4 regions of the Parabacteroides caecihominis genome follow, and region 2 is predicted to be linked to each of the others. Evidence: riboswitches for the same ligand, from Rfam matches in the RefSeq annotation. Region 2 holds a riboswitch; each other region holds the start of a gene.
The links. Region 2 has a riboswitch for cobalamin ahead of NBH14_RS08920 (sirohydrochlorin cobaltochelatase). Riboswitches for the same ligand answer to the same signal wherever they lie in the genome.
Positions count from the first base shown of each region.

Region 1 (3,550 bases), on a different contig from region 2:
TGTCAGAAACAGGACTATGAACATGTTGATATTCTTAGAGAAGAACAACAGGAGTCCGATGGTGAAAACAACGACCGAACAAGGCATGACCGGCGAAGTCATTTCCGGGAAAGTCAGTCCCCGTACCATCGATATCAGCGGATAGATAAACGGCATGGCAAACAGGAAGTACGCCAACCAGTCATATTTGCGGGTACGTTCGAAAGTAGTGTATCCTGACAAGGCATCCCATCCCCATAGTATCGCCATGATCGCCCAGAATAAGGCCATCACTTCGTTGTAGCTGCGCTCGGCACAGTAGATGTAGTAGTAGATGACCGATATCCACAGATAGACGGCAATCAGATAGATTTTCATTCCGTTCTTTACCCACGGCTGAGGGTTGCGGGTCAGCAGGACGGTCAATATTATCCCGATCAGGATAATTCCCAGTTGCCATTCCCAGGTTGCTGCATTGTAGAGTCCTATCGTTTTCCAGAAAATTTCCATAGAGTTATTCGTATGCTGATGATTTTATTTGCGTCGTGTTAATGAAAAAGCCTTACCCGGCAGGAGGAAGATCGGCAGTGTCGCACCGACCGTCAGCATGAAGATCGCGGTGAAGGTAACGAAACCGTTCGACATGAACATTTCAATATATTTCGCTTTCTGTACCGGTTCGTCCATCGTCTGGAGGAACATGATCAGCGAGAAAACCATGTTGTAGGCAAATTTGCCTGGGATCATCGGCAATAAAGCCGGGATATAAAGCACTGTCATCGGGCAGTAAATCCTGCCTCCCAGCCACAAACTTCCGAATCCGATCACCAATGCCCCGAACAGGGAGGCGGTAGCGATATCCACCCCGAAGAAAGTCATCAGGCAGAATCGGCAGGCATGGCCTACGGCAGCCAGCAAGGCAATGTAAGGAAACGCTCGCATAGGTGGGTCGGAAATCGCACCGAAACCAATACCTGCAATGGCTGCAAAAAGTCCGTCTAAAAGAATATCCAATACTATCATATCAAATTGTTTTTTACCATCATTAATGTGAAAGAAAGCCCGATCGCGATACAGATAATCAGCATCAGCGCATTGACCAGCCGGGCAAAACCGGTCAGTATATACCCTTCGACAATGTCGATAACCCCATTGATCAGCGGTACGCCCGGTATCAGGAACAGGACGCTCGTTGCCAGTGCAATGTCCGAGGTCGTGTCGAATATCAACGCTGTAGAGGCACAAAGCGATGCAATAAAGGCCGATACCACGAAAATTATGTAATGATTGAATTTCCGGATCTGCATCTGTTGTTTCAGGAAAAAACCGGTGATAGTCGCAGAAAAGACAATCCCCATCGAGGTAATGTCTCCCCCGAACAGGCGGCAGAAAGAGGCATTGGCAAAGCCTACCAGTATCAGAACGAAAAGCGGATCGATATGCGGGCTGGCGATAATCTCCTCATATTTATCTTTTAATTCTTCCAACGGCAAATGTTTGTCATACGTTTCCCAACTCAGAGCGCTCAGTTTGGCGTTCTTCTCGAAACTTATCGGAAGAGCGGGGATATCGATCACCTCGCTGTATGTTTCTTTCGTATCATTGTCGGAGATCGTCAGAATAATATTTTTCTGAAAAATGCTGATTTTAACATCAGCGCCATATGCTTCTCCTATTCGTTTGGAACTCCGGACTACCCGGGATGTGTGTACCCCGCATCCCATCATATGGGCGGAGTACTCTGCGATGAATTTGGCTACGGGTAGCAAAGATTCATTTCTACTCATGTCGTACTTTTTATATATGAACCGGATTCTATTCCGGAATGTTTCTTTTTGCTGGCGGAAAAACGGGCGATAAACCTAAACCGGGGCGCAAAAGTATAAAAAACTTATTTTATATCATTGTTTTGTCTTTTATTTTTGTAGTTTTGCACCGAAATGGTTCTGTATTTTTGATTCTGGAAATACAGATTAAAAGGGAATCGGGTGTAAATCCCGGACAGTCCCGCTGCTGTGAAGCTCTAATAACATCCTGAAAATAACTTATGCCACTGACATGTGTCGGGAAGGCTTCAGGATGGGAGTCAGTCAGAAGACCTGCCGTTCGTTAAAGGCTCATATCCTCGTGGGTTAGGATACGGGTTCGAAATGATTGTTTATTCTAAATTTATCAGATTTATGGAGAAAGATTGTCCGCGTTGTGGGGGCTCTTTTGTTTGTCGGGTAGATGATATATCCGCCTGTCATTGTGTGCCTGTGAAATTGGATGAACTCCAGCTTGCTTATGTGAAGGTCCATTATCCGGGATGTTTGTGCAACTCCTGTTTGAATGAGATCAAGAAATATTTCTATGCCTGTGAGGTGAATCCCCGTTATAAACATTTAAAGCATTGATATGATACGGAAGATATTAATTGCAAACCGTGGCGAGATCGCCGTACGTGTGATGCGTTCCTGCCGGGAGATGGGAATACAGTCTGTGGCTGTTTTTTCGGAAGCCGACCGGGCGGCACGGCATGTACTTTATGCTGATGAGGCCTGCCTGATAGGGCCTGCCGCATCAAAAGATAGTTATCTGGATATAGAAAAGATTATCCAAGCGGCGAAAATTCATAAAGCCGATGCCATTCATCCCGGTTATGGTTTCCTTTCGGAAAATGCGGCTTTTGCCCGCAGATGTAAAGAGGAAAATATTATTTTTATTGGCCCGGCTGCTGAGACGATGGAGGCGATGGGCGATAAGATATCAGCCCGTAAGCGGATGATCGAGGCCGGTGTACCGGTTGTTCCGGGAACGCAACAACCGTTGCAGGATGCTGCCGAAGCCGTTCGGATATGTAAGGAAATCGGTTTCCCCGTTATGCTGAAAGCCTCTATGGGAGGCGGAGGAAAAGGGATGCGACTGATCTATAAAGAAGAAGATGTGGTGGAGGCTTATCATTCTGCCCGCTCGGAATCGTTATCGTCTTTTGGTGACGACACAGTTTATCTGGAGAAATTCGTGGAGGAACCTCATCATATCGAATTTCAGGTATTGGGTGACAATCACGGGAATGTAATCCATCTTTGTGAACGTGAATGTTCCGTTCAACGCCGTAATCAGAAAATCGTGGAGGAAAGTCCATCTCCGTTCATCACTCCCGAGTTAAGAAAAAATATGGGTGAAAAGGCTGTTGCTGCGGCAAAAGCTGTCAACTATTCAGGTGCTGGTACCATTGAGTTTTTGGTGGACAAACATCGGAATTTTTATTTTCTGGAAATGAATACGCGTCTCCAAGTGGAGCATCCGATTACCGAGGAAGTTTTAGGCGTCGATCTGGTAAAAGAACAGATCCGGGTGGCTAACAACGAAACGCTCCATATCCGCCAGGAGGAGATCGTCCAGCGCGGACATGCCATTGAATGCCGTATCTGTGCAGAAGATACAGAAGCCGGTTTTATGCCTTCTCCCGGTGTCATTAAACAATTGACAGAGCCGAACGGCATCGGTGTCCGTGTAGACAGTTATGTGTATGAAGGATATGAAATACCGGTTTATTACGACCCGATGATCGGAAAACTGATCGTTT
Region 1 is NZ_JAMOKS010000011.1:168,282-171,831, forward strand. Features, by position in the region: gene NBH14_RS11390 (DUF6064 family protein) at 1-489, opposite strand, end outside; gene NBH14_RS11395 (threonine/serine exporter family protein) at 514-1,002, opposite strand; gene NBH14_RS11400 (threonine/serine exporter family protein) at 999-1,766, opposite strand; cobalamin riboswitch at 1,903-2,100, shown strand; gene NBH14_RS11405 (cysteine-rich CWC family protein) at 2,160-2,375, shown strand; gene accC (acetyl-CoA carboxylase biotin carboxylase subunit) at 2,377-3,550, shown strand, end outside.
Region 1: another riboswitch for cobalamin. It lies ahead of NBH14_RS11405 (cysteine-rich CWC family protein); the one in region 2 lies ahead of NBH14_RS08920 (sirohydrochlorin cobaltochelatase).

Region 2 (3,550 bases):
GTTGCCACGACCGGCATTCAACATGATGTGGGTACTTTTGCGGGCACTCTCGTCGGCTAACCGGATCAGTATGTCCTTTAATTCGAACGGACTGATCTCCGACATTTTCTTTTCGTATTCACGGGTGACTACGATTTTATTGTTTTCTTCCATATTATATATAATGTATAAGTAATTATTTGGATTTTATCCTGTTTACATCAATAACACGATAACCACTCCCCAGATAATCAGCAAGGTGTTACCGACAGCATAAGTAACTGTATATCCTAACGCCGGCGTTTGGCTTTCCACCGCATCTTCTATCGCACCGAGGGCAGCTGTCGTTGTTCGTGCTCCTGAAGTACAACCCAGTGTAATGGCTGGATGGAATTTAAAGAGATAGCGGCCCATCAGGACACCGGCTATCAGCGGAATGGTCGTAGCCAGCGCCCCGATAATGAACAGACTCACGCCTACTTCTTTGAAGCCGGTCACAAAACTCGGTCCGGCCGTAATGCCGACCACAGCAATGAACATATTCAGTCCTACATTATTTAATACCCACAAGGAAGGCTCCGGAATGCGTCCGAATGTCGGGTGTTTGGAGCGAAGCCATCCGAATACCAGTCCTGCAATCAATGCCCCGCCACTCGTACTCAGGCTGATCGGTATATTTCCGAAATGTACCACCAACGAGCCGATCACGCCACCGATAAAGATCCCCAGGCCGACAAAGATCATATCCGTCTGGTTGGTCGGCCGGTCGGCATAACCCAAAGTCGCAGCCGCGGCATTCACCTCCATCTTGGTACCTACCAGTTCGAGCATATCGCCCGGATTAATTTTTGTCGCAGCCAGCACAGGTATATTGACACCCGCACGTTTGATACTTTTAATGCTGACGCCGTGCATCACCTTTTCACTGCGGAGACCGGCTACAGTCATTCCCGAAAACTTCTTACGGGAGATCAGCACGGGCAATGTCTCTGCTGGGAAGTCCAACAATTCAAGGTCGTTCACTTCGTCACCGATCCAGTCTTCTTCTCCGATCACAAATTCACGGCGACCGCTCAACACCACCTCGTTCCCTTTCTGAAGCATCAGGTCCGGTTTCACATCATACACTACATTACTGATACGTACGCGTTCCACAAACAGACGACGGCCCTGCCCTTCCAGAGAATCTTCCAGCTCCTGTATGGTCTTGCCCGCCCCGAACCAGTCATTGCTGATCTTATAAGCGCGGAAAGTGATGGGACGTGCTGCCGGCATAAAACCGGGTTGCTCGCTTTCGTCGTCGGTACCCATCTTTGCTTCCAGCTCTTTACAAGCCTTCTTTACCGAAGGCAGTCCACCTAGCAAACGGGGAGCCACATCGCTCATCAGCCAGGCAGAACCGGCCGTACCGAAAATATAACAGACGGCATAAGCCACAGGCATCACATTGATCATGGATGTTTTGTCCGCCGCACTCAACCCGCTCTGGTTGATCGTATCTTCCGCTACCCCCAGCACCGCAGAGATCGTCTGCGAACCAGCCAACAATCCAGCCGCCTCTCCGGCATTATAGCCCATCAGCTTGGCAAGCAAAAAAGGAACGAACAGAGAGAACAAACACATCAGTACAGCAAAAAGCATCTGCGGAAGTCCTTCCTTTTTCAGCCCGCGGAAGAACTGCGGACCGACACTATATCCCACGGCAAAAAGGAACAGAAGGAAGAATACGGATTTAATGGGTGCCCCGATATCGATATGCAATTGTCCGATTAATACACCGACCAGCAATACGCTGGTAACTGTTCCCAAAGAAAATTTACCTATCTTAAATTTACCTATCCAGAAACCGAAAGCCAGTGTCAGAAAGATAGCCAGTTCCGGATAATGTTTGAGCAAATCTGCAAACCACTCCATATATACAATTGTTTGATGTTAATAGTAAGACATATTCCATGTCCGGTTTTATTGTGGTAAATGGAACACAATCCATGAGAAAGTTGTTGCGGAAGATTCAATTAAGAGATTATAAAAGCTCCCTTATTTTAAATAAATTTCTATCTTTGTCCCGCTTTGGTGATACGCCAGCCTCCGGTTGCCGTATAAAAGGGAATCCGGTGAGAATCCGGAACAGTGCCCGCTACTGTGAAGCCCGATAATAAGGAAAGCATTCTTACACCACTGTCCGAAACAAGGATGGGAAGGTCGTTTTCCGGGCAAGTCAGGAAACCTGCCAGACAGACAAATCCGTTCTCCCGGGGCCAGGAGGGCTATTATGAACATAAAACAAATCTCTTTCAATGAAAAAGAAATGTCTGCTGACAGCCTTTCTTGTAGGTTGTTCAATGAGTATGTCTTTTGCACACGGTATGTTGCAGGAGACAGTGACCGACACCCCTGCCCAGACCGTTCCCCACGATGACGGCGAAGGAAATTTCAAATCCTCCGACCTGTTCGCATCCATGCAGGCAGGCGATAAGGCAGCGCTGCTGATGGTCCATTTTGGAACCACCTACGACGAAACACGCCAACTGACGATCGACGCCATCAATAACAAAGCGAAAGAAGCATTCAAAGGAGTCGAAGTACGCGAAGCCTATACCTCACGCATCATTATGCGCCGCCTGAAAACACGGGGTATTGATAAAGTCAACCCCGCCGAAGCACTGAAACAACTGAAAGCGGATGGTTTCACCCATATCCTGATCCAGTCCACAAATATCATTGAAGGCGTAGAAATGGAATCCCTCCGCAAAGATATCGCCTCACTGGAAAAAGAGTTCAAGGATATCCGTATCGGAAACCCGCTGCTGTACACTCCCGAAGATTATGAAAACGTCATTGCAGCTATCGTCCGGAAAGGAGCCAAGGAAGGAGCTACCGTCCTGGTGGGACACGGCACCTACACTCCTTCGACTGCACAGTATGCCATGACCGATTATATGCTGAAAGCAAAAGGCTATGACAACTTCCATGTCGGAACGATCGAAGGTTATCCCACTTTCGATACGATGCTTGCCAAGCTCAAGACCAGCGGCGTAAAGAAAGTCATGCTCATGCCTTTCATGTTCGTTGCCGGCGACCATGCCAACAATGATATAGCAGGCGACTGGAAAAAGGAGCTGGAAGACAACGGTTACAAAGTATCCGTCCTGATGGAAGGTCTGGGACAGAATCCCGACATACAGGACATCTTCATCGAACATGCCCGTTTTGCGGCCAAACACAAAATGGTCGATATCATGGATAAGAAGAAGCAATACGCTGCTGAAAAAGACTGACGGGTCAAACGTCCATTATCCGTCACAGAGTCACAAATGAAAACCGGCCTCTTTCCTCATACGGGGAAAGGCCGGTTTTTTATATCAATACATTCTTGAAATTCTAATTTACACAACCAGAACTTTTACATTATTAAAGGAGCAATAATAGTAAATATATTATCTGTTATCAACTAATTATTTACCATCTTTACTTGCATTTTTATTTATATCAAAATATGCACATAAAATGATATTTTGTATACATAACAAACTGGAACATTGTATTTTTTTTGCATATACATTCACATGGA
Region 2 is NZ_JAMOKS010000008.1:233,613-237,162, forward strand. Features, by position in the region: gene NBH14_RS08910 (bifunctional aspartate transaminase/aspartate 4-decarboxylase) at 1-153, opposite strand, end outside; gene aspT (aspartate-alanine antiporter) at 196-1,893, opposite strand; cobalamin riboswitch at 2,034-2,228, shown strand; gene NBH14_RS08920 (sirohydrochlorin cobaltochelatase) at 2,346-3,257, shown strand.

Region 3 (3,550 bases), on a different contig from region 2:
AAGGTTGCGGAACGTATAACTTGCCTCCGCACTGCCGAACAGCCAGGGACGGTTAGGCACATGGTTGTTGTAGGTGGCAGAAGGCTTGCCGTCTTCCTTATACTTTTGCTGGTCGCGGGCATCCTGGTAACTGACATTAGCCATGAGTTGCAACCGTCCGTCCCAGTCATAGCTGACTTCACCTTCCACACCTTTAATATGGACAGCGGGATCGTTGACATACTGCAACATACCTTCTTTTTCGATGACGGAAGTTTGTATATAGTTGTCCACATAACGCAAAAAACCGTTTGTCTCGTAATAGACGGTATGACGGGCGGCCGGACGCCATGTTCCGAACAAGGCTAGATTGACATTGTTACTCTTCTCCGGCTCTAACGCCACATTGGCATAGACGGTCGTTCCGTTGCCCAACAGTTCCCGGGCAATAGGCAAACGTACACTATGCTCGTATGAAATCTTTACAGCCAACGGGTTGAAGAACGTATAACGCAGTCCGGCTCCGTATCCTAAATAGTTTTTCGTAGTCGAACCTTGTACCTTGTCCGAGCCGGTTACGGTGGATTGATCGGTCTGCCGGATATTGGGATGGTTCACGTAGTCTTTGGCAAAGAATACATTCTGCATCTTGCCGTCGAAAAGCGATTGACTGTAAGTCAGTCCGACGATATGTTTGGTTACCGCATCGTTAGACGGCTCGAAACTCTGGTCTAAATCGTCGTAGCGGTCGTTGCCCGTCCGGCTCAGATTATAGTTCAGGTTAAAGCCGTGATGCTCATTCAGCTGATAATCCAAATTGGCACGAGCAATAGTCAGCGGACGCTTATAGTGACGTATGGAGCGTTCGCCGCCACGGATTTCGTTGCGTTGACTCACGATGTAGCCTCCGTCCCAATAATATTTACGGTAGGCGGTATCAATGGTGATGGAATGATCCCATGTGTGTGACAAGGTCGCCTTCAATGTCATGTTTTCTGTGAGAAAGTTGTGTTTGTTGTACCGTGCCGACACATTCCACGCATCCGAATTACGCTCCGCCATGCCATACACTTTGGTCTGTACGGAGCCGGTTTGCAGTTCCTTGTCTGTTTTGGAATAAGATGCCGACACAAAGAATTCGTCCGCCCAAAATTTGCCTACCATTCCTGCTTCTATCTGTGCTAAAAGCGAAAAATAACCGTCATGGAAACGTTTGGGATTGCCATAGATGAATTGGTCGCCAGTCTCGTCACGCATCTGAACATCCTTCATCCGGTAGTCATTTTTCGAATAGTTGATGCCAACGGTAGGACGCACAATCAAGCCTGTGCGTTGTTCCACAAACTGTGCATTCAGGTCGGCACTGTGTGTATGAAAGGAACCAATACTGTAAGATGCATCCAGAAAGTTCTCCTTCTCCGCCTTAGTAATAATGTTGACGGCACCGCCCAATGCATCCGTTCCCAACGAAGCAGGCACCACTCCTTTATAGATCTCCACCCGGTCGATCAGGTTGACAGGTAGATTGGCAAGCGTCACATTGCTCCCTTTACTGTCTAACGGCACCCCATCAATGAAATAACGGACGGAATTACCCGATAACCCGTTGATGGAAAGATCAAAATCAGAACCGACTCCTCCTTCTTCCCGGACCTTTATTCCGGTCGTCCGGTTCACTATATCAGTAAGATTCTTCAACGAGTTGATCTGCGATTTTACATCAAGGGCATTTACCGAGAAAGCACCTTCCTTGATCTTCTGTGTTTTCGATTTGCCATACACCTCGACAGAATTCAGGGTTACGGAATTTTCAGCCATAACGAAATCGAGCGTCTTGTTCCTGCGGATATCAAGAGTTGTTTTTATTGTATTATAGCCCAGTAGGGTAATTATAAGGGTATGTTTTCCTGGTTTCATGCTTAGTGAATAGCGCCCCCGGTCGTCGGTGTATGTCCCTGCCGTCGTATTTTCGATGGCAACAGTAACCGTAGGAAGCGGAGCACCATCTTCTCCCCTCACCTCTCCGGACAGCGTGACCCTGTCTTGCGCCGCCAGACTTACAGGGAACAAACAAATAAACAACAAAAATACATGTATGAAACCTCTCATCCCATCAAAAACATTATATATTAACGACAGGCTTTCGATAAAACTGAACGGAACACATGAACAGTCAGAACTCTCTACAGGATACAGTCAAGTCCTTACTTACATGTTTTTCAGCCTTATTCCTCGAAAGCTTAAAACTACTGATTCTGGCAGGTCTTCTGACTTACTCCGTCATTGAACGTCCTTCCCATTCATTGCGAACAGTGGATTGAGTTGTGTTCAACGACTTTGGCGGAGTTTACAGCAGCGGGTCTGTTCAGGATTTTCACCTGATTCCCTTTTCATCACTTTTCCGTAGAACTGGATTTGTGACACCAAAACCGGGGGCAAAGGTAAAGATTATTTTTAAACAGTACCCTATTTTTTATAAATGATCGTAGATTTGTATTAATGGAACGAACTATTCTTTACTTTTGTCAGCAGAATATAATTACATAGCAAACATTTAATAATATGAGCAATTCATTCAAGCCGGCAACTTTGTGTGTGCAGGGTGGCTGGCAACCTAAAAAAGGAGAACCGCGCGTTCTGCCTATCTATCAGAGTACTACCTTCAAGTATGAGACCAGCGAACAGATGGCGAAACTGTTCGATCTGGAAGAGAGTGGTTATTTCTATACCCGTCTGCAAAACCCGACCAACGATGCCGTAGCATCCAAGATCGCCGCTTTGGAAGGTGGTGTGGCAGCAATGCTGACTTCATCGGGACAGGCTGCCAACTTCTTTGCCTGTTTCAATATCTGCGAAGCCGGCGACCATATCGTAAGCGCAACCGGTATTTATGGCGGTACATACAATCTGTTGTCCGTTACCCTCAAAAAGCTGGGTATCGAATGTACATTCATCGACCAGGATGCCAGTGAAGAAGAAATCAGCAAAGCGTTCCGCCCGAATACCAAGTTATTGTTCGGTGAAACGATCTCCAACCCGGGAGTGATGGTACTGGATATTGAAAAGTTTGCCCGTATCGCTCACAAACATGGCGTACCATTGATCGTCGACAATACATTTGCCACACCGATCAACTGCCGCCCGTTCGAATGGGGTGCCGATATCGTTACGCATTCTACGACCAAATATATGGACGGACATGCGACTGCCGTCGGAGGTTGTATCGTCGACAGCGGTAACTTCGACTGGGAAGCGCATGCAGACAAATACCCGGGCCTCTGCCAGCCGGATGATTCCTATCACGGCTTGACTTATACAAAGACATTCGGGAAATTGGCATATATCACCAAAGCTACCAGCCAGTTGATGCGTGACCTGGGTTCTATCCAGTCTCCGCAAAATGCTTTCCTGCTGAACCTGGGACTGGAAACATTGCATCTGCGTATGCCGCAGCATTGTAAAAACGCACTAGCCGTAGCTAAATGGCTTCAGAATTGCGACAAAGTAGCCTGGGTAAACTATCCGGATCTGGAAGGAAATAAATATTACGAACTGACAAAGAAATATCTTC
Region 3 is NZ_JAMOKS010000010.1:118,989-122,538, forward strand. Features, by position in the region: gene NBH14_RS10325 (TonB-dependent receptor) at 1-2,088, opposite strand, end outside; cobalamin riboswitch at 2,220-2,422, opposite strand; gene NBH14_RS10330 (O-acetylhomoserine aminocarboxypropyltransferase/cysteine synthase family protein) at 2,542-3,550, shown strand, end outside.
Region 3: another riboswitch for cobalamin. It lies ahead of NBH14_RS10325 (TonB-dependent receptor); the one in region 2 lies ahead of NBH14_RS08920 (sirohydrochlorin cobaltochelatase).

Region 4 (3,550 bases), on a different contig from region 2:
TGCGATGTAAAATTCTTGTATTTGGTACCAAAGGCTGCATCCATCAGAAGCTCATTGTAGCGTGAATAGCGTACTTTGGCCCATCCTTCTGCTGGACGTTCGGGTGTTTTCGTGATGATATTAATGATCATACCGATTGCACTGGAACCATACAATGCTGAGGCTGCGCCTTTTACAACTTCTATCTGTTTGATATTGGATGTACTCAGCCGCTCGAAATCAATCGGACCGCCGGGTGTATTGGACAGGCGCTCGCCATCTACCAGTATGAGTATATATTTGTTCTCAAGTCCCTGGATGCGAATATTGTCGCCGCGCGGGTCACTATTGAACTGTAATCCGGGAATTGTAAACTCCAACGCGTCCATGATGTTTTCAAAATCATTGCGTTGCAGTTGTGAGGCCGGGATCAGTTTGGTCAGTACGGGAGAGTTTTTGATGAGTTTTTCTGTGCGCGTCCCGGTAACGACCACCTCGTTTAGGTCGAATATCCCTGCATTCATTTGGATATTCATCTGTTTGGCGGCTCCGTTGGCATCGATTTTGATGCGTTGTTCCATGTATCCGGTGGAACGGACCAATAAATTATAACTTTTGCCTTCGATTAGTTCCAGCCGGAAACGACCGTCTGCGTCACAGACGGTGCCAATCAATGTTCCCGGAACATTGATTGTAGCCATAGGTATACCTTCTCCTGTTTCGGAGTCAATGATTTTGCCGGTCAACACACAAATGCCGGTTTGTACCTGTTCTTTATCCGGTGTATCAGTAGCCAGTGTTTCTGCAAATGTTGTTGCAGGTGTAAGCACACACACCGAAAGTAAAGACATAGCAATACCTTTCAGTCTCATATAAGTAAGCAAATAAGTTGGAAGAATTTGTTTTGAAATTCCGCCTTGTTAATCCCTGCTTTTTATCCCGAAAGCATGAATACAATTGATCAGGCAGGTTTTCTGACTTTCCCGGCTTTGCAAAGCCTTCCCAAATTAATTGAAAATTGAAAATTAAAAATTGAAAATTAGTTAGTCTGTAATTTTCAATTTTCAATTCTCCATTTTCAATTATTCAGTGGCATGGAGTTGCAAGCATTTCCGGCAGTCACCGGAACGGGATTACAGCAACGGGCATTGTTCCGGACTTTCACCGGATTCCCTCTCATCACTTGCAGAATGCATTGTGATTCACCTTAATCCGCTGCAAAAGTAGTAAAGTATTTTTGAATACAAATAATATTTATTCATTAAAAAATCTTTCTGTCAGAAAAGTCACAGGGAAATTAATTGATTATCAAAATGATATTTGTGTGTGGGGTGGATGGTTTGTACGGGCTGGTGGGAATGTTGGTTTGTTTTTATGAGCCTCTCGTGAGGTTTCTTCTGCTCGTTGTGTCTTGATTGTTGTGATAACTTTAGCAGAATGTTGCATATTGTTTATGAACTATAGCTGATCTGTTATGTTTTCTGTTGTTATGTTGATATATTGCTATTCGCTGCAGATGCTGATTTTTGGTTGTTCTGGAAATAAAAGCTGCCTAAAAACATGTAATTTTCTCTTTTAATAGTACTGATAGTCGTATTGCGGATGTCTTAATTAACAAATTTTTAGTCTAAAAAAGGCGCAATTTCTACTACAACAAAATTTTATCTCGTTTTAAACGAATTAAATTTTGTTTTAAACAAATTCGAACTTCGTTTAAAACGAGATAAAAAGTAGCTATTGGATAGTCTATGTGTTAATAAATGTGTAGTGAGCCTTTCTGGAATGACTAAATGAAAAATAAGTCTGTTCTCATTTAAGGTTGTTATCTGTCATAATGTTTGTATATATCTTATTCTTTTGTCGTTTTGCTTTTTATATAAACGGGTTATAATTATAGAAAACGACTTTATTTTCTTTCAGTGATTTTTTGACATCGATCAATCGCTGGTTACTACTGCCTCGGAACAGGAGGCTTTCGTCATGGAGGGCTTGTTTGAATTTGCCGTCTACCAGAACGTCTACATATTGAAGCAGTGCGGCCTGTTTCGGGTTTTCCAGCAGTTTCTCAAATTTATATCCGGTGTAACACCAGATGTTTTTCCGGCTTTTTTCTTTGATGGCTCGTGCCAGCTTGGTGAATTCTTCCGGCTGAAACATCGGGTCGCCCCCGCTGAAAGTTACATCTGCAAAATCATCTGCGAGAACCTTTTCCAGTATCTCTTCAGTAGGAACAGGTCGGCCCTTATTGATATCCCACGATTCAGGGTTATGGCAACCCGGACACTGGTTTGGGCAGCCGGCAGCGTAGATAGCGGTCCGGAATCCCGGACCGTCTACAGTCGTATCTTCTATAATATCAATAATCGATAACATCGTATTTTTCTAATTATGAATAATTCTGTCATTCAACTCCGCTAACTTGGCATTGTTCCAGCGATCGGTTGTACCTACCAGATAGCCGGTGATGCGTTGTAGCTTGTCCAGATGTTTGCTGCCGCATTTGGGGCATTCGTCCAGATGGTTTGCTGCGTTTTCGTAGCCACAATCCAGACAGCGGTTGCGGTTATGGTTTACCGAGCCGTAGCCGATATTGTATTTATCCATCATGTCGACCACCTTCATGATCACTTCCGGGTTGTGGGTGGCGTCGCCGTCTATTTCCACATAGAAGATATGGCCGCCGCCTGTCAGTGCGTGGTAAGGGGCTTCTACTTCTGCTTTATGGCGGGCGCTACATTTGTAATATACCGGGACATGGTTGGAATTCGTGTAATAATCGCGGTCGGTAATACCGGGTAACGGTCCGAATTTTTTGCGGTCTCTAGCGGTAAACTTACCGGAAAGTCCTTCTGCCGGAGTTGCCAGTACACTGTAATTATGCTGATAACGTTCCGAGAACTGGTTTACACGGTCGCGCATATAAGTCACGATCCGTAATCCCAGTTCCTGTGAGGCTGCATCTTCGCCGTGATGTTTGCCGGTCAGGGCAACCAGGCATTCTGCCAGTCCGATGAATCCGATTCCTAGTGTGCCCTGGTTGATGACCGGGGCAATTGTATCGGTCGGTTTCAGTTTCTCGCTGCCCAGCCATAAAGAGGACATCAGCAGTGGGAACTGTTTGGCATAAGCCGTTTTCTGAAATTCCATACGTTCATGAAGTTGAAGGGCCGTGGTTTCCAGCATTTCATCCAGTTTTGCGAAGAAACGGGCAATCCGCTCTTCCTTATTTTTAATATCCATGCATTCGATTGCCAGACGTACGATGTTGATCGTCGAGAACGACAGGTTGCCGCGTCCGATAGATGTTTTCGGTCCGAAACGGTTTTCGAATACGCGGGTACGGCATCCCATGGTTGCCACTTCGTATTTGTAACGTTCGGGATCGTCGGCTCTCCAGTCTTCATGCTGATTGAATGTGGCATCCAGGTTCAGGAAATTCGGGAAGAAGCGGCGGGCTGTCACTTTGCAGGCCAGTTCATACAGGTCATAGTTCCGGTCTTCCGGCAGATAACTTACGCCCCGTTTCTTTTTCCATATCTGAATCGGGAAAATGGCAGTTTCGCCGTTGCCG
Region 4 is NZ_JAMOKS010000011.1:163,156-166,705, forward strand. Features, by position in the region: gene NBH14_RS11370 (TonB-dependent receptor) at 1-851, opposite strand, end outside; cobalamin riboswitch at 927-1,205, opposite strand; gene nrdG (anaerobic ribonucleoside-triphosphate reductase activating protein) at 1,852-2,352, opposite strand; gene NBH14_RS11380 (anaerobic ribonucleoside triphosphate reductase) at 2,362-3,550, opposite strand, start outside.
Region 4: another riboswitch for cobalamin. It lies ahead of NBH14_RS11370 (TonB-dependent receptor); the one in region 2 lies ahead of NBH14_RS08920 (sirohydrochlorin cobaltochelatase).